Regions from separate parts of the Paenibacillus liaoningensis genome, predicted to be linked through region 3. Evidence: riboswitches for the same ligand, from Rfam matches in the RefSeq annotation. Region 3 holds a riboswitch; each other region holds the start of a gene.
What was found. A riboswitch is a leader RNA that binds a small molecule or an ion and turns the genes downstream of it on or off. The one in region 3 is predicted to bind cobalamin.
Positions count from the first base shown of each region.

Region 1: it holds a riboswitch for cobalamin, as region 3 does, so the genes downstream of both, AC6B99_RS08290 (energy-coupling factor ABC transporter permease) here and cobJ (precorrin-3B C(17)-methyltransferase) in region 3, are expected to answer to the same signal.
Region 2: it holds a riboswitch for cobalamin, as region 3 does, so the genes downstream of both, AC6B99_RS09830 (ABC transporter substrate-binding protein) here and cobJ (precorrin-3B C(17)-methyltransferase) in region 3, are expected to answer to the same signal.
Region 4: it holds a riboswitch for cobalamin, as region 3 does, so the genes downstream of both, AC6B99_RS07785 (ABC transporter substrate-binding protein) here and cobJ (precorrin-3B C(17)-methyltransferase) in region 3, are expected to answer to the same signal.

Region 1 is NZ_JCAALU010000005.1:93,755-99,241, reverse strand. It holds gene AC6B99_RS08305 (energy-coupling factor ABC transporter ATP-binding protein) at 1-287, opposite strand, end outside; gene cbiQ (cobalt ECF transporter T component CbiQ) at 274-1,086, opposite strand; gene AC6B99_RS08295 (energy-coupling factor ABC transporter substrate-binding protein) at 1,083-1,367, opposite strand; gene AC6B99_RS08290 (energy-coupling factor ABC transporter permease) at 1,367-2,140, opposite strand; cobalamin riboswitch at 2,308-2,512, opposite strand; gene AC6B99_RS08285 (DUF445 domain-containing protein) at 2,609-3,844, opposite strand; gene AC6B99_RS08280 (TrkH family potassium uptake protein) at 4,235-5,487, shown strand, end outside.
Region 2 is NZ_JCAALU010000006.1:55,428-60,914, reverse strand. It holds gene AC6B99_RS09840 (LysM peptidoglycan-binding domain-containing protein) at 1-825, shown strand, start outside; gene AC6B99_RS09835 (hypothetical protein) at 904-1,935, opposite strand; cobalamin riboswitch at 2,161-2,423, shown strand; gene AC6B99_RS09830 (ABC transporter substrate-binding protein) at 2,706-4,280, shown strand; gene nikB (nickel ABC transporter permease) at 4,300-5,229, shown strand; gene nikC (nickel transporter permease) at 5,245-5,487, shown strand, end outside.
Region 3 is NZ_JCAALU010000008.1:272,552-278,038, reverse strand. It holds gene cobK (precorrin-6A reductase) at 1-137, opposite strand, end outside; gene AC6B99_RS14195 (sirohydrochlorin chelatase) at 141-1,256, opposite strand; gene cobJ (precorrin-3B C(17)-methyltransferase) at 1,281-3,122, opposite strand; cobalamin riboswitch at 3,288-3,437, opposite strand; gene AC6B99_RS14185 (hypothetical protein) at 3,574-3,843, opposite strand; gene AC6B99_RS14180 (DUF6376 family protein) at 3,868-4,341, opposite strand; gene AC6B99_RS14175 (hypothetical protein) at 4,559-4,882, opposite strand; gene AC6B99_RS14170 (MMPL family transporter) at 5,068-5,487, opposite strand, start outside.
Region 4 is NZ_JCAALU010000004.1:370,942-376,428, reverse strand. It holds gene AC6B99_RS07795 (ABC transporter permease) at 1-127, opposite strand, end outside; gene nikB (nickel ABC transporter permease) at 124-1,065, opposite strand; gene AC6B99_RS07785 (ABC transporter substrate-binding protein) at 1,067-2,695, opposite strand; cobalamin riboswitch at 2,863-3,060, opposite strand; gene AC6B99_RS07780 (NADH-dependent flavin oxidoreductase) at 3,190-4,308, shown strand; gene AC6B99_RS07775 (ArsR/SmtB family transcription factor) at 4,588-4,899, shown strand; gene AC6B99_RS07770 (NADH:flavin oxidoreductase) at 4,986-5,487, shown strand, end outside.

The DNA.
Region 1 (5,487 bases), on a different contig from region 3:
CCGACGCGCCGTCTCAAGCTGGCAAGCTCTCTGGGCTTGTAAGAAAGCGGCTCGCCGCGCCAGCTGACAAAACCGGATTGCGGACGATTAATGCCAATAAGCTGCAAGAAGAGCGTCGACTTGCCCGAGCCATTATGCCCGCACAGCGCTATCTTCTTGTTCGCCGGAATACGCAGCTCTAGCCCGTTTAAAGCGGTCTTGTCCGTTCCGGGATAAGCATAGCTCACTTGGTTCATTTCCATAATGGTTGATGCCCGATCGTTATCCGCCAGCTTATTCACCTCCATACCGAAGCCATAGCTCTGCTGCCAGCAAAATCGTTAAGCCGAGCCCCGCTTCCGCCCAATATCGGAGGCGAACCGTCCGCTTTACACTAGGCGCAAGACGGATTTCATTCGTAAATCCTCTTGCCATAAGCCCATTCGAGAGCCCCTTGTATCGATGCATCGTTTTGACGAAGAGCCGCACAGCAATCGCCGCCGTACCCTGCAATTTGCCTTTAAAACCGTGTTGACCGCCGCGTGCACGCTGCGCGACCAGCATAGCCCCCGCCGTATCCAGCAGCAGAAAGATGAAGCGATACATAATAATCATGAGCTCCAGTACAATTTGCGGCATTTTCAACCGCTTCAGCACTTGCAGCAGATCCGGGAAGGGGGTCGTCAAGGTGATAAAAAACATACATGCCAGGCAAGCAAGAATACGCGTAAAAATATGTCCGGCCAGCCCTAACGATGCCTCTGGCACATACAGGCTAAGCGGCTCCCATGAAACGAGCATCCAGCCTGCTTTCGCTGCCGCCAAGCTTCCCGCTTCGCTGCTGCTATTGCTGAATTCAATGAGCAGCGCGGGCAAGCTGAGAATGAACAGCAGGCAAGAGGAGAAAAGCAGCGCCGCATAAAGCTTAGCGGGCACTTTCGCATAGCCGACCGTCCACAGTGCAAGCCATCCGAAAATGACAAGCTGTACGAGCGGATGAGCGATATAGGCAAGCAGCAGCAGAAGGGCTGCAAGCCCGCATTTCCAAATGGCGGGTAAATCCCGCAGCTTATTGGAATAAGAAATCGTATCAATCCATTTCATCATTGCTGCTTTGATTTCCCCGACTTCCCTTTAAAAAGGCCAATCACATAGCCGATTACGCCAGCGCCAATCGCAGCTTGCAGCGCGAACAGCATGCTTTCCGTTTCTCCCGGCACCTCAGTCAGCGGAGACGCCCAAGGCTCATAATGGGGCGCAATCGTCTGGATCATTTCCTCCGCCGCGCCATCTGCGCCGCCAAACTCGGCGTTAATGAATATTAAAGGCGCAACGGCAAGCAAAACAACAATGGCTAATATCCAAATATTTTTGGCACTGCGGCTCATTACACGCGATCCCCTTTCATTCTCCGCTTCAAAATAGACAGCTCGTCCGTATTAAAAGATTGCAGCCAGTTCCAGATCAATACCGTCAGCAAGCCTTCGCTAATAGCAAGCGGAACCTGGGTAATCGCAAAAATACCGCCAAATTTCATAAAGGATGCGAGAATGCCGCCCTCAACCGCCGGAAAAGCAACAGCCAGTTGAATCGAAGTAACGATATAAGTGGCCAGATCGGCAACAGCGGCAGCAGAAAAAATCGCCACGCCTTGCTTGCTGCCTGAACGCATCAGCAGCCGATAGACGGCATAGCCAGCAGCGGGACCTGCAACCGCCATTGAAAAAGCATTCGCCCCAAGCGTCGTCAGCCCGCCATGTGCAAGCAGCACCGCTTGAAACAGCAATACCATAGAACCTAATACGCTCATGGGCAGCGGCCCGAACATAACCGTTCCAAGCCCCGTTCCCGTCGGGTGCGAGCTGCTGCCTGTAACGGAAGGAATCTTAAGCGCGGACAGCACGAAGGTGAAAGCTGCCGCCAAGCCCAGCATCAGCTTAAGCTCTGGTGCTTCCTTTGTAATTTTCCGAATGGCGCGTACACCCAGGATGAAAAAAGGAATAAAGGCCACCCACCAAAAAATCGCCCACCCCACAGGCAAAAACCCTTCCATAATGTGCATCGCATAAGCGGATTGCGGCTCATTCACCAGTAAAAAAAGCGTGAAGCCAATAACCAGCAAAGCGGTGCTAACTGCTGTCTTTCTTTTTAACTTGACCATTCGTTTCAATACCCTCCCCAATGTGTTCATGCCTAAAGACAACAAAAAATGACCGCTTTCCCTTCGCTGGGAAAACGGCCATGTGTACGCAGAAATAGACGGTTGCGCCAGCAAACAGACTGGTAGCAATCGCTTTCGTTCGTACACCTATCCTTTCCGCGAAGGCACTGTGGTGCTGGAACGAGGTAGGTCTCCTGGCTAGCGGATCATTATTTTCCTTCGTCTTCCCTGGCTGCCCTAAAGCTTAGGCCAAGTGACTCCTGCTGGTGAAGGAAAACTCCCCGATTACAGTGGCGGGACCGCTCGGGATTTGCACCCGATTCCCTGTTACCCTTTGACGTGCGCAAAGGCACCTCGTTCCATGTCAATCATTTTTCAAAATCCTTGTATTCATTGGTCATTTTGTAGTTTGATCTTATCACAAAAAATTCAGGCTGTCCCCTATAAATGTAAATGGCTACCTTCCTGTTAGAAGAAGGACAAAATAACGCCTACGACAAAACCGCATAATGCGCCGTTGACACGAATCCACTGCAAATCGTTGCCGACCTTTTCCTCCAGCATGGAGACGAGCGCCTTGTCATCCATCCGGTCGAGATTATCCCGAACGAGCGCACCGATGCGATAGTGATTATTTTCAATAAGTCGAACGAGATAGCCGCGAATGCCATCTTCCCAATTGGCGAGCATTTCCTGCTTGCCATTCAAATAATCCGTTGCAAAACGGTATCCCTGCACAATGGCGCGCCCTCCGCTGCGATGCTGCTCCTCCAGCTTGTCCAGCACGAGCTGTCTCAGCTCCTCCAGACGCAAATGGATGAAGCGCTCCGTTTCAACGCTGTCCACCCCCTGTTCAATGAGCTGCTTCAGCTTGAGCATCAGCTCTTCGTTATCGGCAAGCTTCTCCGCCTGGGCTCTCACCTCAAGCAGCAGCTTCTGCCGATGCGGGCTTCCAGGATGGGAAAGCTCCTGCATCGTAGAGAGCAGCATGTTCTGGATCAAACCGCCGAGCTTCTCCTCGTTCATAAAGCCGACGAAAGCTTGCAGTGCAAACCCCATGAAGCCGCCTACCTTAAGCTCCTCCAGCTTTTTGAAGGCGAGCTTGCCGAGCATTTCCTCGGTTTCACGCTTGCGAATCCAATGGCCTACATGCTCCAGGCCGTAATCCAGCGCCCGTTCATCCCAACGCTCATGGACGAAACGATCCGCCAGCTTGCGCACGATTGGCGTAAAATCCTGCTTTTTCACATAATCCGCCAAAAATCCATGCAGCACACCGCTAACCCGCTCCAAAGGCAAGCGCTCCACTGCCGACTGGGCAAAATCAACCGCTGCCAGCCTGAACTTGCGCTTGCCAATCAGCCGAGTCGCCGCCGATGCTGCCCCTGCGAACAGTTGAAAGCCAGACAGCTTGCGGGTAATGCTTTCTTTATTCAGCAGTTCATTTTCCATAGCGCTGATGAGCGAGTTCACGATTTTCGCCCGGTTTTTGAGCAGCAAGGACGTATGCGGAATGGGAATGCCCATCGGATGGCGGAACAACGCCGTCACCGCAAACCAGTCGGCAATTCCGCCGACCAGCCCCGCTTCAAAGCCGCTTTCCAGTAGATGTGTCCACGTGTTGTCTGGCAGCCACCATCTCGTAGTAATAAAGCCTGCCCCCATAACGGCAAGCGAAATACCTGCTATATATCTTGATTTCATCGTTGTCCTCCTAATCGCGGGCCCCAGCGCCCTCCTGTTGCATATTGCCCTATTATACCAGATAATGAGGTGGCAAGCGTAAACGGCTGTGCCTGCCTTCGGCAGCACAAGCTCGTTTCGCGTAGAAATATAAGCGTTGCAATAAGAATCAAACTTATTGATCTTATATTTCAAGAGCAAACGGCGTTGTCGGGTATTGGCGACAACTGCTCGTTTCTCGTAGAAATATAAGCGTTATAATAAGAGTCAAACTTATTATTCTTATATTTCAAGCGTAAACGGCTGTGCCTGCCTTCGGCAGCATCAGCTCAAATTTTCAACTACACCATTGTTTCGTTACATATAAAGGAGATTACCTGCGTGCTCAAACTACGAACCATTTTTCTAAAAATGACTCCGCCGCAAATTCTTACGCTTGGCTTTCTCGCGATTATTGCGGCGGGTACCCTATTGCTTTCTCTGCCTCTGGCTTCGTCAACCCATCAGGCAACGCCGCTCATTGACGCATTATTCACTGCCACATCCGCTGTTTGCGTAACGGGGCTTGTCGTCGTCGATACCGGCATACACTATTCAACCTTTGGCGAGCTCGTCATTCTCGTGCTTATGCAGGTTGGCGGACTCGGCTTTATGACGATGTCTACGCTGTTCGCCCTTGCCCTGCGCAAACGGATATCGCTGCGCGAGCGGCTGCTGCTGCAGGAATCCATGAATCAATCTTCGCTGGAAGGGATCGTCCGCTTCATTCGGCGCGTGCTCATTTATGCTTTTGCCATCGAAGGAATCGGCGCCCTTGTTCTGGCACTGCGCTGGTCAACGGAAATGCCTTTCGGCAAGGCGCTGTATTTCGGCATGTTCCATAGCGTGTCGATGTTCACCAACGCCGGATTTGATATTATGGGACCGCTGAACGGCCCGTTCAGCAGCTTTGTGAATCATGTTAACGATCCTATTATTAATGTGATCGTTATTGCTCTCATTTTTCTCGGCGGGATCGGCTTTATCGTGCTGGCGGAAATGTGGGATTACACAAAAACGCGCAAGCTGTCTTTTCACTCCAAGGTTGTGCTGTATGCGACAGGCATTTTGTTTGTCGCAGGTGCAGCCGTTATTTTTATTTTCGAGTTTACAAATACCAAAACACTAGAGCCGCTTAGCATAAGCGGCAAGCTGTACAGCTCGTTGTTCCAAAGCATATCGCCGCGCTCGGGCGGCGCAAATACGCTGGATATTGCTTCTCTGCGCCATGCGACGCAGTTTCTCATTATTTTGCTCATGTTCATCGGCGCATCTCCGGGCTCTGCGGGCGGCGGCATTAAGGTGACGACGTTTGCGATTCTCATCGGTGCGGTGTTTGCAATGATTCGCGGCCGCGAGGATGTCGTCTTTTTCCGCAGAAGGCTCGCAAAGGACCGGGTGTACAAAGCGCTGACAATTACGATTGCCTCGCTGGCGGCGATTATTTTATTTACGATGATTTTATCTACCACCGAGGATGTCGATTTCCTCGTTCTGCTATTTGAAGTAACGTCCGCTTTCGGTACAACTGGATTGTCGCTTGGCTTAACGCCGCATTTGACGGTGATTGGCAAGGTGCTGATTATTATTATGATGTTCGCTGGGCGGCTTGGCCCGCTGACGCT
Region 2 (5,487 bases), on a different contig from region 3:
ATGGTATCGCCGGCAGAGACGCAAGGCTACGGCTATGGCGGAATGGTATCGCCAGCAGAGACGCAAGGCTACGGCTATGGTGGAGCCGTATCGCCAGCAAGCACGCAAGGCTATGGCGGAATGGTATCGCCAGCAGAAACGCAAGGCTACGGCTATGGTGGAGCCGTATCGCCGGCAAGCACGCAAGGCTATGGCGGAATGGTATCGCCAGCAGAAACGCAAGGCTACGGCTATGGTGGAGCCGTATCGCCGGCAGAAACACAAGGCTACGGCTATGGTGGAGCCGTATCGCCGGCAGAAACGCAAGGCTACGGCTATGGTGGAGCCGTATCGCCGGCAGAAACACAAGGCTACGGCTATGGTGGAGCCGTATCGCCGGCAGAAACACAAGGCTACGGCTATGGTGGAGCCGTATCGCCAGCAAGCACGCAAGGCTATGGCGGAATGGTATCGCCGGCAGAAACGCAAGGCTACGGCTATGGTGGAGCCGTATCGCCAGCAAACACACAAGGCTACGGTTATGGCGGAATGGTGTCGCCAATCGGCAACAACTGCAACGGCTATCCCGTCTCAGCATTTCCTCCGTTCCCGCCTTACGGATATTATCCTATGCAAACCGCAGGAGTTGAGTCACAAAAGCCATGCAATTGCGGCTGCAAGGATAAGCGCGAAGAGGATGAGCAAGTAAAAGAAACAACGACAATCAATGTGAAAAACGGCAAAAACAATGCGCAGCGCAAATCCAATAAAAAAGCGGTAATTCGCACCGTTGCCCCTCGTTCTAGAACGAGCAAGCAAAACAGCAGCCCTTGGATTAGCCGCTAGTTTTTAAATTAATAAGTTAATAGCAAAGCACCTTTTCTTCATAACGGAGAAGAGGTGCTCTCTGATTTGTTAATAAATCTAACCATCCTTCAACTGATCTACAATCTCCTGCAGCAAAATCTTTTCCGTCTCCTTCAATTTTTGCAGCTGCTCCATTTGCTTGTACAACGTATCCGAGCTTCGAGTAAGCCAATATTTTAAGATGGAATTTCTTACAGCCAGCGCAGCAGCCTCCAGATTTTTCCATCTGCTTAAAATTTGATTATCATCAATCAAATGATGGTTATTAATCATGTAGTTTAATCGCATGGTCATGCATTTCTTATGGTCGTAAAGCAGGTGGAACGATCTAATATCAAATACTACCTCTTCTTGAGCCAAATATTTTAAATACTCGGAGGCCTTGTCGTAAACATTAATACCGAAGGTTAGCCCGGGTGTGCCTAAAGCTTGGTTATAATGTTCATCCGTATGTGCCTTAGACAAGAGGTAGGCATTCATCGTATTTTTCACATAGGTTAGAGAAAAAGTATAATCGGTATTTTCGAGCGGCTTCAATAAATAAAGATGGTCTTTAAAATCATGGGCATCGATTTCTAATATATGAAATGCTCTATGAAAAGCTTCGTAATCACAGGTGATATTCGTTGAATATTTTCCGTTGGCATTATTGTCACAAAAGTACAGCTTTTTATTTGCATCATCATACCCATTTATCATGACTTCATGTGGGGATTTTGCCGAAATTTCATACTCTTTAATATGAAAACGATCGATCATAACGATTACATAATAGCCGCCATCAATCGATGCTTTAATAAAATCAAACAGCTCGTTATTTAAAATCGTTGAGCTTTGCCTGTCTAACGCTATCCGCTGAAAATCAATAAAAGGGCAGTCATAAAACTCAACCATTTTATCTCTATAATAACCGTTGAAGAAAAAGGTATATAATTGGTTTGGATCAGGAATATCGAATAAATTAATATAATTATTCATAAACCATAATTTTTTCGAGTCCACACGCGAGATAATAGAATAAAAATCACTGTAAAACCAATATGAATCAATAATTTGCTTTTCTTCAACTGGAAGGATTTTCACCGTCACTGTGATCATTCCTTTTCTATTTGATTAGGTTATCTATTGGATTAATTTAATAAATAAGCTCATCATGCGTGAAGTAATTTCAATATAACATTACTGGAAAAAATATGAAAGTTTTATGTTGAAAACACTTTCATTTTCGAATTAAAGCCATTGACAGATTCCCGCTTCCTCCCTATGATTAAGAATGGATTACGGACAGGACGGGCTTATGAGCCTGCAAAACTTCATACTTGAATGAAAATAGGTGCGAAATGTTGGCTGGAACTTATACGTCTTCGTTCGCTTAAAAGGGAAGTTCGGTTAAAGGCCGACACGGACCCGCCACTGTAAAGGGCAGCAGCTTACACAGGCTGCGCTCCCCTCACAAATAAGCCACTGGCTGATGAGCTTCTTTTCGTCGCAAGACGAATAGCAGATGCTTACCCTAGCTGGGAAGGGAAGAGAGGGAGGCCCCAAGTCAGGAGACCTGCCTGTTTTAACATCACTGTTTGACCTACGGTGCTTAGGGAGGTGGTTGGTTATGCCCATTTATTGCAAAATGTCTAACGATTATTTGTTGCTTCATGGCGAGCAGACGCAGATAAGGTTTAGTTATTTAACATAAAAGCATTTCTGACTGCTTTTTAAGGGTCGGGGATGCTTTTTTTAAATATAGAGAAAAGATATGATTTTTCTATCCTTTCTCTATATTTCTACGCGAAACGGTAGCTTTGCCGCCACAGGACGGCTTTCGGCCGTTTACGCTTACTAGAAGGGGAGACAAAAGAAAAATGAACCACACGAAGAAGCCACTTAGCTTGTCACTTGGAATGATGATCGTTTGCTTGATGCTGGTCCTTGCAGGATGCAGCACGAATGCTGGCCAAAACGCAGAGCAGGGCACGGATGCTGCCTCGGGAAACAACGCTGCTGCCGCTAAAAAAACACTAACAATGGCGTACACTTGGAACCCTGCAGGCGTTGATCCGCATGGCGACGATAGCTGGGATGTTATGCGCTCGGGCGCAGGGGAAACGCTGATTAAATTGAATGAGCAGCTGCAGCCATCCGCTTGGCTCGCGAAGGAATGGAAGCAGGAGGATGCTAATACGTGGACGTTCAAGCTGGAAACGGGCGTAACGTTCCACAACGGCAAAAAAATGGATGCTGAAAGCGTAAAAGCATCGCTGCTGCGTTCCATTGCGAACAGCCATTTGGCGAAGGATTTGCTTCTGGTTAAAGATATTGAAGTGCTTGCGCCTGACGAGCTGAAAATGATTACGACACAGCCGAACTCGGCGATCATTTCCAGCTTGGCTGATCCAAGCACGATTATTCTTGATGTTGACAGCATGAAGGAAGCGGGCAGCTACCCGGCCATGACGGGAGCTTTCAAAATCAAGCAATTTACGAAAGACGTATCGCTTGTTGTTGAGCGTTATGATGGCTATTGGGGGGAACCCGCAAAGCTTTCAGAAGTGACGATGAAGTTTGTAACCGATGGCAACACGCGTCTGATGGCGCTGCAGGCTGGTGAAGTAGATGTCGCAACGGACATTCCGATTGACAGCATTGAGCTGGTAGAGAAGGACAGCAAGCTGGAAGTGCTGTCTGCCCCATCGGTTCGTACACATATGGTATTATTTAATATGAATTCTGCTTTGTTTAAAGAAAAATCGAACCGCGAGGTTGTAGATCAAGCGATTCCGCGCGAGGCGATTATTGAATCGGTTATGCGTGGTTACGGCACGAAAGCGAAAAGCCCGTTCCCGGAAATTTTGCCATTCGGCAAAGTGGCGGAGCAAGCAGCAGGGGAAACGACGGAGCAATTGCTGACCGCTGGCGGCTGGCAGAAAAATGCGGAAGGCATGTGGGAGAAGGAAGGCAAGCCGTTCGAGGCGACGCTCCTTACGTTCCCGCACCGCCCAGAGCTGTCGGTTATGGCAGAGGTTATTCAAAATCAACTGCTTAATGAAGGAATTACCGTGAAAATACGCAAGGTTGAAAATATTGACGCTGAGCTTGCGAAGTCCGATTGGGACCTTGCGATGTACAGCATGCTGACGGCGCAGACGGGCGATCCGCAATATTTCTTGAACATTTTCTATCAAGCTGCTAGCGAATCGAATGTCAGCCATTATGAATCGAAGCCGCTTGAGACGGTAATCGATAAGCTTAACGATACGGCGGATACCGATGCGCGTTATGCGCTTGCGATACAGGCCCAAGATATTATTAATGCTGATTTGCCGCAGTCGTTTATCGTACATCCTGACAATGTATTTGGCGTGAAAAAAGGGGTAACGGGCTTCATACCGCATCCGATCGAATATTATTATGTGACGGCTGAAGTCGATATCCCTTAAGTAAAGGGTGAACTTAAGTATGCTTCGTTTTTGGCTAGAACGCGTCGCGCAAATGCTGCTCGTCATTTTTTGCGTAGCGACGCTTACCTTCATATTAATGCGGGTATCTCCAGGCGATCCGGCGAGAATTTTGCTGACCACGCATAATATCCCGGCCTCGCAGGAGGCGATTGACGCGCTCCGGGAGGAAATGGGACTGACGGATTCCTTGTGGAGTCAATATATAGGCTGGCTAGGCGATGTATTTACATGGCAGTGGGGGACATCTTATATGTCCAAGGAGCCGGTTGCCGGGGAACTGCTCAAAAGGCTGCCCGCCACACTGGAGCTTGCTTCTGCTGGCGCATTGGTCATGCTGCTGGCAACGTGCCTTATAGGCATGGTGACCGCAATCTTTTCAACAGGGCTGCTGGACCGGATAGGCCGAATCCTTGCGCTGCTGGGCGCCTCGATCCCCTCCTTTTGGCTCGGTTTTTTATTGATTTATTTTTTCTCGGTCCGGCTAGGCTGGCTGCCTTCCATGGGACGCGGGGGCTTTGCTCATCTCCTCATGCCGGCGGTTACGCTTGGCCTAGGGCTTGGCGCGGTCTATGCCCGGGTTTTGCGGACGAATATGCTGGAGATGAACAACCAGAACTTCGTCAAAGCATCGCGTGCGAGAGGCTTGTCCAAAGGAAGAATATTCATTTTTCAAGTGTTCAAGCATGCCTTTTTGCCGATCTTATCGATGCTGGGGACAAGCTTTGCTTTTATGCTGGGAGGCAATGTGATCGTTGAGACGATCTTTTCCTGGCCCGGTGTAGGCAAATATATTATTGAAGCGATAACGGCGCGGGATTATCCGGTCATTCAAGGTTATGTCGTATTCACCTCCTTCTTGTTTGTCGCAATCCATTTGGCGGTGGAAGTTTTTTATGTGCGCTTGGACCCGCGGCTGCGGGCAAGCTAGGAGGAACTCTTTTTTATGCGGACCCTTTTTCAAAAAAAGAATACAAGCTTGCTGCTTGGCATCGGCCTGTTTGCAAGTATTGTGCTGCTGGGCTTGCTGGCCCCGTGGCTCGCGCCTCATAATCCGCTTCAGGTGAATCTACCGAATCGGCTTCTGGCGCCGAGCGGCGAATATCCTTTTGGCACCGATCATTTGGGGCGCTGCATTTTATCGCGCATTTTATATGGGATTCGGACGACGGTTACGATTGCTTTTGTC
Region 3 (5,487 bases):
CGCACGTCAAGCCCGGCTTCCTTCAAGCTGCCTGCCGCACTATCGGTCACGACCGAAGTCAGCACACTATAGCCCTGCGCCTTAATTTGTACGGCAAGCTCCCTCGCATCGCTTGTTCCACATAGCATAAAAATCATTGCTTAACCCTCCCCGACAAGCGTAGCCGCCTTGGACGGATCATTTTTCTTCTGCGAATCTTCCTTGGCATCATCGGCAGCAAGCTCACCGATTTCAAGATGCTCGTGCTCGTGGTGATCATGGTCATGTTGGTCATGATTATGCTCGTGCGTATGGCCCTCATGATGCTCGTGATCATGCGCATGGTGATCATGATCGTGACGATGGTCATGGCCGTGGTCGTGTGCATGATCATCATGACCATGGTCGTGATCATGATGATCATGGTGGTGGTCGTGATGGTCGTGATCGTGATCATGGTGGTGGTGATGGTCATGATCTTTCATCGCTTGCAGGCGGAACTGGCACATATCGCAGTTCATCTTCACTTCGTCCTGCAGCGCTTCTGCTGCGCGGTCTTTCAAAATCTCTTTAAGCAGCGGGTGGAAGCCGAAATATTCTGCAAGCACAAATTCCGTATCCGGATATGCAGCCGTATATTGCTCCATCGCCGCTTCCATCCGTTTAATTAAGACACCGGTAAACAGGAAATAAGGCAGTATAATGACTTTGCGCGCGCCCAGCTTGAGGCAGCGCTCTACTCCTTCATCCATCAAAGGTGCCGTAACGCCAATAAAGGCGGTTTCGACCCATTTCACTTTTAGACGCTCCCAGAACAAGCGGGAAATTTTGAATAGCTCACTGTTCGCATCCGCATCGCTGCTGCCCCGGCCGACGATCAAAATGGCCGTATCCGCAAGCTCGCTTTCCTCTGCGGCAACCGCTTCGCCAAGGCGGGAGGTCAAAATTTCCAGCACCTGATCGTGGACGCCAATTGGCCGTCCATAAATAATATTTACAGCAGGGTAACGCAGCTTTGCCTCATCAATTGCTGCTGGCATATGCAGCTTTGCATGCCCTGCCGAAAATAACGTAATCGGAATGACGGCGATCCGGGTCGCCCCTTTTGATACGCAAATATCAAAGCCCTGCTTCATCGTCGGCGTGACAAACTCCAGAAAGCACAGCTCTACCAAATCTGCTTTCAGTGTTGAAGCTACAGAGGCGACAAACTCGCGTACCTCTTCATTGCCTCTCTCATCCCGGCTTCCGTGCCCTACAAACAAAACCGCATCCATCTTCCTTCATCTCCCTTGCTGTCGCTAGTCTCCGCACAATGCGTCTTCGATATGAAAAACAGGCAGCTCCTGATAGCGATAGCCTTCTATTTGACCCATTCGTTTGAAAAATTTATGAAAGCGCTCATTCGGATGGCCTTCCGATTTATAAAGCGCAATAATGCGTTCAATCAGTGGCACGATTTCGTCGACGGCAATGCCTTCGGCAACCGGCTGCGCGGCATGCGCGTTGCGGCCGACGGTTTTGCCGCCGAGGAACAAATCGAATTTGCCACGGCGATACACGATGCCGATATCCTCGTTAACTGCGCCATAACATGCCATGCCGCAGCCATTGAACCCGACACGCAGCTCCTTCGGCATTGCCATGCCGCCGATCTTGTCTTGCAGCTCATCGGCATAAGGCACCGATTCCGCCTTCTCCAGATTGCAAAAATCGCAAGCCTTCAATTGCAGTACATCACCGATTGGAGCTAGGCTGAGCCCATCCGCGCGCAGCTTCGCCGTCACACTGTCCGGGTCCGATGTTGGAATCCGCACCAGCAAATGATGATGCGGCGTATATTCAATCGAACCCTTCTCGCCAACAGCCTGCGCCAATGCTACGAGCTGCTGGGGCGTGAAGTTTTTTGTCGCGACACCTGGGCTTACGGCAAACTCAAGTACCGATTGCTGCGCAAACACAGGCATAGGGCTCGATACTGCGCCAAACGCCGCACTAGGCTCGATCCCCTTGCTGCGATCATTCAGGAGAACCGCTTCCATCGCCAAATGCAGAGGCGATACTGCAGGTGCCGGGGCAGCCTCTGCCCTCATTGAAACGGCTGTATTTATTGGGGCTGGGGCCGGCTTCACGGGCGCAACCGGGGGGGCTACTGCAACCGCCACTCCGCCGCCCTGTCCATTATCATTTCTCGGTTCATCTGGCGCAACCGCCTGCGGCTCCTCCCGCTCGAGCAGCTGGTCCGTCGCGTCATATTCATCCGCACGATAGCCCCCGTCCGCTGGAAGCTCAGGCATTCCTGCCGTATGAAGCGCCCACGGCTCATTCTTCTCTTGCAGACGCTGGTGGGGCTTCAAAGGCTGCGCGCCTTCGCCAAGCGTATATTTGCGCTGATAGCCGCGCGGCGTAATCATTAGCCCGTCATAATTGACGGTCGTCGAGTTGCCGATGACGACTGTTGTCAGCATGCCGATATCATGGTCAAGCATACGGGCAAGCGTCGTCACGACAATGTCTTCACGGTCGCGGTACGCGCTTTTCACAATGCCTACCGGCGTATCTGGCGAGCGGTATTTGAGCAAAATCCGCTGAGTCTCCACGATTTGCCGCGTTCTTCTGCCGCTGCGCGGGTTATAAAGCGCAATGACGAAATCCGCTTGTCCGGCCGCTTCTACCCTGCGCGCAATCAGCTCCCAAGGCGTCAAATGATCGCTCAGGCTGATCGTGCAAGCATCATGCATTATCGGCGCGCCAAGCAGGGATGCTGTCGAGTTAATGGCAGAAATGCCGGGAATCACTTCAACCTCTACCCCGCCATTACGCTTCCAACCTTTCTCAATCAGCACCTCATACACGAGTCCTGCCATGCCGTATACGCCCGCATCGCCGCTTGATATAACGGCTACCTTCTTGCCGTTCTCCGCTTGGCGCACCGCTTCCTGCGCCCGGCTGACCTCCTCTGTCATCCCCGTACGCACAATCGCCTGATCGCTGATTAGCTCCCGAATCAAGTCGACATACGTGTTGTAGCCGATGACAATATCGCTCTCCTGAATCGCTTCACGGGCGCGTTTCGTAATATGCTCGAAGCTCCCTGGGCCGAATCCGATAATTAACAGCTTGCCGACGCCTGCTTCACTCATTGATGCCCAACTCCTTCTATGTAGCAATTTACAATTTCTATCCAACAAAAAAAGCACCTCTAACGATATGTGTTAGAAATGCTTGAAAAGACCAATGTCCTTGTTAAACGCAGACAGCGAAGGGCCATCCAATCTCTAACACCTTCCTAATATCCACGTAGGTTTACAGTGTCGTTGAAATAAGCAGGTCTCCTGGCTTTGAAGCGTTAGGACGCTTCATACAGTGGCGGGTCCGCGCCGGTCTCTCACCGACTTCCCTATTAAGTCAACTTGGGCGCTTTGGCGCCTGCTGACACTTATTCCCTTCCTATTAAATTGTAATCTTAATGATAACATTAGATTGTATGATCGACAAGTGCGTTTATGCCATCAGCCTTGGCGCAAATAGAGCCGGCGCAAGCACGGACAGCATGTCCAGGCTGACACCAGCTCTATTTTTTACCGGAGCTATTTATTTCTTCTCAAGCGTTTCCCAAGCTGCATTCACGAGGGAATCAAACAGTTCATCGTCCTCTTCCAGCTCATCCTCAACCGCCAAAAGATCTTCTTCCTTGCCCGATTCATTCAGAAAAAACAAACCGTAGCCCCACTCTGTCGCCTTGCGGCTATGAAGGGTAATTTCGTATTGGTTCGTCTGGCCCTCTACTTCAAAATGAACCTTGCCTACGAAACCGGATTCCTTGGAGTTCGTCATGCTAGCATGCAAAATATTTACTTTCATCTTCCACTCTTCCTCTCTTTACCGTTACGATACCAGCTGCTGAAGTTGATTCACTTGATTTAACAGCTCGTTGATTTTGTTAATCGTATTTGGAATTTCCGTTGCGTCAATCAATGCTTTGCCGTCTTCGATCTGCTTCAGCACCGCATCAATGCTTTCCTGCAGCTTCAAATTATAATCGACCACGGACTGATGGACGTCCTTGGCAAAATCCGGCGCGTGCAGCTCGCCAAACTGCTTGATGGACTCCTGCACAGCTACCAGCTGTTCTTTATAATCAGCGCGTGCACTCGCATCGTTTACGGCTTGCTCCGCAAGCTGCGTCGCCTGCTCGCTGAAATTTGTCAGCGTCTGCATGTACGTTGCTGCTCCCGTCACATATTCGGCCGAGTTTGATACGGAATTGACCGTCTGCTTGGCTTCCTCAAATAACGAGCATCCTCCTAATAATAACATTCCAATGATTAAAAGTATGCTTTTTCCTGAACGAATGGCCATGTTTAATCTCTTCCTTTCCGCCTGTCTTACACAGAGCACTACTTATACGGCAGATGCGTCCAAACGGTTGCATTTCGTCTTATCATTAAGCTTGTCCATCATTTAATAGAAAAATAAAACATGAGGCCGCAGATAGCTAAAATGCACGCTGGCTATTGTTCGCGTCTGCGGCATAACGATGCAGCCCTATCATTAAGCTGCGCCACTCCTTTGGCAGCTAACGCTTCGACTTGAAAGCATGCTGGCGCCATATGACGACGATAATGAGAAATAAAGCAATGACACCTGTAAGCAGCCACCCGGCCTGCTCATCGGTCAACTGATCCCCGGGAGCGGTTGCAGCCGGATCTGGAGCCTCATGACCCGCATGTTCATTACAGGGGGAGTCGGTTGGCGATGAGGCGGCAGCATTCGTCTGCTGCTCATTATTTGCAGGAGTACAGACATCTGCTGCGGACACGGATAGCGATGCGGAACTCCAGAGGCTTATTCCAATAAACAGGACTACGATAAATATTAGACGAAGGAACCTCTTTCTCATTTTGGCGAACCTCCTTTGCGCTTTTCGTTTCCCCTCATTTTATTCCTGTGCGCCCAGAACGGAAGCTTGGCCTATGGAATTTTCACACCTGTACATATATTAGCAGCAAAATAAAAAGCGCCTTTCCCTCCTGGTCATGCCGACCAGACAGAAAGGCGCTTTGCTGCTGCAAATAATAATGCGATTTAAACGATTTGCCTATGCTTGCCAGACTTGCTTTGTTCTTCTCCCACTAGCTCTGCCCTAGCCGGCCAGAAGGCTCTATTGCCAAGCAGCGTTGTAATGGCCGGCACGAGGAACGGTCTCACGATGAACGTATCCATCAGCACACCAATCGCTGTAATTACGCCGAACTGCACCAATACCTGAATAGGCAGCGTCGCTAGCACTGCGAACGTAGCAGCAAGGATCAACCCTGCGGACGTAATGACGCCGCCAGTCTCTGCGACACCTTCACGAATGGCTTGCTTGAGCGGCATTTTCGCTTTTTTCTTCCAAATGCTCGAGATCATAAAAATGTTATAGTCCTCGCCAAGAGCAATGAGGAACACGAAGGCGTACAGCGGAATCGCTCCTTGAATCGCTTCTGCCCCCATCCCATAATG
Region 4 (5,487 bases), on a different contig from region 3:
ACAACGGCGCAAGCCTTTCCGCCATATTAATCTGATTCGGGTCATAAGGAGCAAGCAGCGGTGCCAGCAAGCTGGCAAGCAGTACGAAGGCAAGCACGCCCGCGGCCACCCCGTAGGACATCTTCATCGCAGCTTCCCTCCCAGCCTGATTTGCGGATGAGCGAGCCCGTAACATAAATCTGTCGCCAAATTAAACAGCACGTAGATGAGACCGGTAAATACGACATAGCCCTGAATGACCGGATAATCTCTGCGAAAAATACCGTCCATCGCAAAGCGCCCGATGCCCGGTACCGCAAATATAACTTCCACGATGACGGAGCCGCCAACAATCGCTCCAAAATAACTGCCGATAACCGTGAGCAACGGAATACAAGCATTGCGCAGCGCATGCCGAAGCACAATAAAGCTCTCACGCAGCCCCTTCGCTCGGGCTGTCAGCATATAATCTTTATTCAGCTCCTCCAGCAGCGCCGCACGCGTCAGCCGCATCAATATGGCGCCTGTACCGGAAGCAAGCACCGCCGCTGGCATAAGCAAATGCTTCCAGGTGCCGTAGCCGCTAGTCGGGAGCAGCTGCAGCTTCTCCGACCATAAGGCAATGAGCATGATCGCCAGCCAAAATCCAGGAATGGAAACCAAAATCAGCGCAAGCGCCCTGCCGATATGATCGAACAGCCGATTGCGCCGGATCGCCATGAGCATGCCGGATGGCACTCCAAGCAGGACGGCGAACAGGACAGCTAGCAAAGATAGGCTTAATGTTGCTGGCAGGCGGCGCAGCAGCTCGCCGCTAACCGATTCCTTCGTCATATAAGACGTGCCAAGATCACCTTGCAGCGCCTTTGATAACCAATGGCCATACTGAATGAGCAGCGGATCATTCAGCCCCATCTCTTCTCTTTTCAAAGCAATTTGCTCTTCGGTCGGCTGGCTGAAGCCGTTCATGCTCAGCAGTTCGACAGCCGGATCACCCGGAGAAGCGACGCTTAAGGCAAAGGCTATAAACGTAATGCCAATCAGAACGGGAACCGCCGCCGCCAACCTCCGAATGAAATAGGCCATCTTATTGCACCCGCTCCAGCTGCGGCAGCGTTGTACCATACACAAGTGCACCGTATCCGGTAATTTCTTTGCTGTACGCAATTAAGCTCGCATCATTAAACAGCGGAATCGTCGGCAATTCCTCGGCTGCAATATCCTGCAGCTCGTTATAAATCGCAGCGCGGTCATCCATATCCAGCGTCGTCTTCACCTGCTTCAACAGCTCATCCACATGGGCATTGCTGTAACCAAGCGTATAACTGATATTGCTTGAGCCTTCGCTCGCCATATAATTGTTCAAAATCGAATAAGGATCGCCATTCGGCAGCCCCTGAATGGCCAGTGCCAGATCGAAGTTTCCTTGTGCCTGTGCTTCCTTGTATGCCGCACCATCCAATATTTGAATCGTCACGTCCAGCTGCAGCTCTTGAAGCACAGCCTGAAGCAGCTCGGCTTGCGCTTTATACGGATAACGATCGAGTCCATAGGTAGGCACAATTAGCGTAACCGCCTGCCTGCTGTCCCCAAGCACCTCATGCGCCAGGGCGATTGCCTTTTCTGAATCATGGACGACAGGAATGTCCTTATAAAACGGCGATGTCGCATTCAAAATGTTCGCCGTAGCGGTCGGATAGCCCAAATACAGCTCCTTCACCAGCTGCTCGCGGTCAATCATCAGGCTCAGCGCCTGACGCATTTTCACATCATTGAATGGCGCTTTGGCACCGTTCGGATGCAGGTAATGGGAAATCGTCGATTTTGCCGTCGATACAGCAAAGCGTTCATCCTTCAGCAGTTCCTCGGCAAGGGCAGGAGGAATAGCGCCCAAATCCATGACGCCCAAAATCTCGCCAGATTTCAAGGCAGCAAGCCTTGTATCAGGGTCCGGTATGACGCGGACGCGGATTTTTTGGGCTTTTGCTTTTTCGCCATAATAACCGTCGTAAGCCTCTAGCAGTGAAAATTGATCCTTCTCATGCTGCAAAAGCTTGAAAGGGCCTGTCCCTTGCGGCAGGCCGTTAAAGTCGCCATCTTCGTCAAAATTATTCGGGCTGTACATCGGGCTTGAGAAGTTGATCATCGAATACAGCAGCGTCGGCTGCGGATTGTCGAAAACAAGCTTAATCGTGCTATCATCAACCTTCACGACTTCCTGAAGGCTTGGGTATGAATTGTTGATGTCGAGCGTATAGAATGGCGAGCTTTTCGGGCTCACTTGCTTGTAACGGGCAAAATTTGCAAGTACCGCGTCCGCGTTGAATGGCGCGCCATCATGGAAGGTGACGCCTTTGCGCAGCATGAAGGTCCATTCCTTGGCATCAGCAGACATTTCCCACGCTTCCGCCAGCTTTGGAGCAGGCTTTCCATCCTCGGAAGCGGAAATCAACGGCTCCCATACATACAGAATGGTGCTCGTGTAATAAGCATCCTGCGGTCCCGGTGCTAAATCCCGCGGCGCAGCCAGCACGATTTCTTCAGAAGCAGCTGCTGTAGAGGCGGACGGAGCAGCAGACTGCTGCGACAGCTCATTATTGCTGCCTGATTCATTGGAACCGTTAGCGCCACTGCACCCCATTAGCGCCAGCAGCAAGCATAGGCTAAATAAAACACCTATTGTTTTTTTGTTTTTTGCCATTTGTGTACGTTTCATCTTCTCTATTTCCTCTCCCTCTAGCAAAATCATCTTCCTGCAAAAATCCGCAAAAAAAGACAGCTCTACCTCCAGTCATAGGAAAGATAGAGCTGCCTGTTATTGTTATTTTCCATCATAGCAAATAAGCATGCGCGCTAACACTTCCCTATCCTCCGTAGGTTACAGCAGTGTTGTCAGAACAGGCAGGTCTCCTGGCTACCGGAAATTGTACTGGAAGCTGCCTTCCCAATCCCGCTAAGCGAGATCAGTGGCCTTGTAGCTTCAGCTAATCCGTAACAGTGGCGGGACCGCGTCGGTTTTGCACCGAACTTCCCTTTTAAGCTCCAGCCGCAGCTGTTGCACCTTATTCCCACAATTTTTCAGTTGTTTGCAAATCTGGTTGATTATATACCAGCCCTTTCATTTAAGCAACCTTTCCACTCCACTTTCCTTTCGTAATTATCTGATATAAAATAAAGCACATAGCATTTCGTAACTGGAGGGAACTACTGATGAAACCACAATTTCAGCCTTTATTTGAACCATTCACTTTCGCGAGCGGCATGTCCGTACATAATCGAATTGTCATGGCGCCCATGACAACCTGCTCGTCCAATCCGGACGGCACCGTGCCTGATGAAGAGCTTGCCTACTACAGCCGCCGCAGTGCTGGGCCCGGCATCGTCGTTACAGCGTGCGTCTACGTGAGCCGCAACGGCAAAGGCTTCCCCGGCGAATTTGGCGCGGATACGGACGCAATGATTCCAAGCCTCAAGCGTCTGGCCGATGCTATTAAAAGCCAAGGTGCGAAAGCGATTTTGCAAATTTTCCATGGCGGAAGATCATGCTTCCCTGGCCTAGTGCCAAATGATGATTTGGTGAGTGCCAGCAGCATTGCCCAGCAGGAGGGCGGAATTGTGCCACGCGAGCTAAACGAGGAGGAAATCAAGTCGATTATCGCCGACTTTGGCGAAGCGACACGCCGCGCGATTGAGGCTGGTTTTGACGGCGTTGAAATTCACGGTGCCAACGGCTACCTGCTGCAGCAATTTTACTCCCCGGCTTCCAATGTGCGTACCGACGACTGGGGCGGCTCTGTTCATAAACGTATGGCGTTCCCGCTCTACGTCGTTGAAGCTGTTAAGAAGGCAGCCGCTATGGCGCCGCAGCCGTTTCTTGTAGGCTATCGCTTCTCGCCGGAGGAGCCGGAAGAAGAAGGATTAACGATGGAGCATTCGTACCATCTGGTTAACGCTCTAATCGAGATGAAACTGGATTATTTGCATGTGTCGCTTCAAGATTTCTGGTCGAAGCCGCGCAGAGGCGAGCAGGATTCGCAAAGCCGCATGGCATGGTTCGTCGAAAAATACAGCGAGCACATTCCGTTCATCGGTGTCGGCAGCATCACAACCGCAGAAGAAGCGCTTGAGGCGAAAAACTCCGGCGTGCCGTTTATCGCCCTTGGCCGCGAGCTCATTATGGACCCGGATTGGACGGAGAAAATCAAGCAAGGCAACGAGCAGGATATTGTGACTACGCTATCCAAGCAAGATCAGGAGCGCCTCGTCATCCCGAATGGCTTATGGGGAGCGATTACGCATGCGCCAGGCTGGTTCCCAATAACGGAATAAGCGCAAAATCCAACCATTCGCTCACAAATAGGCACAAGGTGAAACGGCTGTCGCCGTCCTTCGGCGGCGCGGCACGTTTCAGTCCGAGAAATATAGAGAAGGGATTGCGTTAGGACATCCTTTCCTATATTTCAAGGTGAAACGGCTGTCGCCGTCCTTTGGCGGCGCGGCGCGTTTCAGTCCGAGAAATATAGTGAACGGATCGCGTTACGATACCCGTTCCTATATTTTATAAAATAACAATTTGACATTTCTATAAAAATAGATATACTAAGCCTCATGGATACTTTGTCAATACTTAAAGCTGTGTCTAACGAGAAACGGTACCATATTTTAAAATGGCTGAAAACGCCTGAGGAGCATTTTGGGCCTCAATGCCATCTAACCGATGCGTGTCAGTTTGCTGGAGGCGTATGTGTCGGTTCTTTTGCAGAAAAAACAGGACTTGCGCAATCCGTTATATCCAGCTATTTAGTGAAAATGCATAAAGCAGGCTTACTGGAGTCGAAACGGATCGGGCAGCACACCTATTACAGGCGTAATGAAGCTAACATTCAGTTTTTCAAAGAAATGATTCAGGATGAGCTATAACCTTGCTTACTCCTGCTCATTTCATGCTTTTATATCTATTTTTATAGAATTATAGATTTTTCATTCAATTAGGAGGTATTTTATTCATGAGCTCAATTCAATCGTTGTTCAAGCCTTTCTCAGCAGGTCCACTTACACTGCCTAACCGTATTGTAATGGCACCAATGACCCGCGGTTTTTCTCCAAATGGCGTTCCGGGCGAAGATGTAGTTGCCTACTATAGACGCCGCGCCGAAAACGGCGTTGGCTTAATTGTGACAGAGGGTACGCTGATTAACCATCCGGCTGCCACTGATAATCCAAACATTCCTAACTTTCATGGAGAAGCTGCTTTAAATGGCTGGGCAAAAGTCGTTGAAGCCGTTCACCAAGCTGGCGGCAAAATCGTTCCGCAAATTTGGCATGTTGGCACAACGCGCAAGGTCGGCTCCCATCCGAACCCGGAAGCACTGCCGATTGGTCCTTCAGGTGTTACCGCCGAGGGCGAGGTTGTTAATGAGCCTTTGACTGAAGCCGAAATAAAAGGCCTTGTTGCAGCTTACGCGCAAGCAGCTGCTGATGCAAAACGGATTGGCTTTGACGGCATTG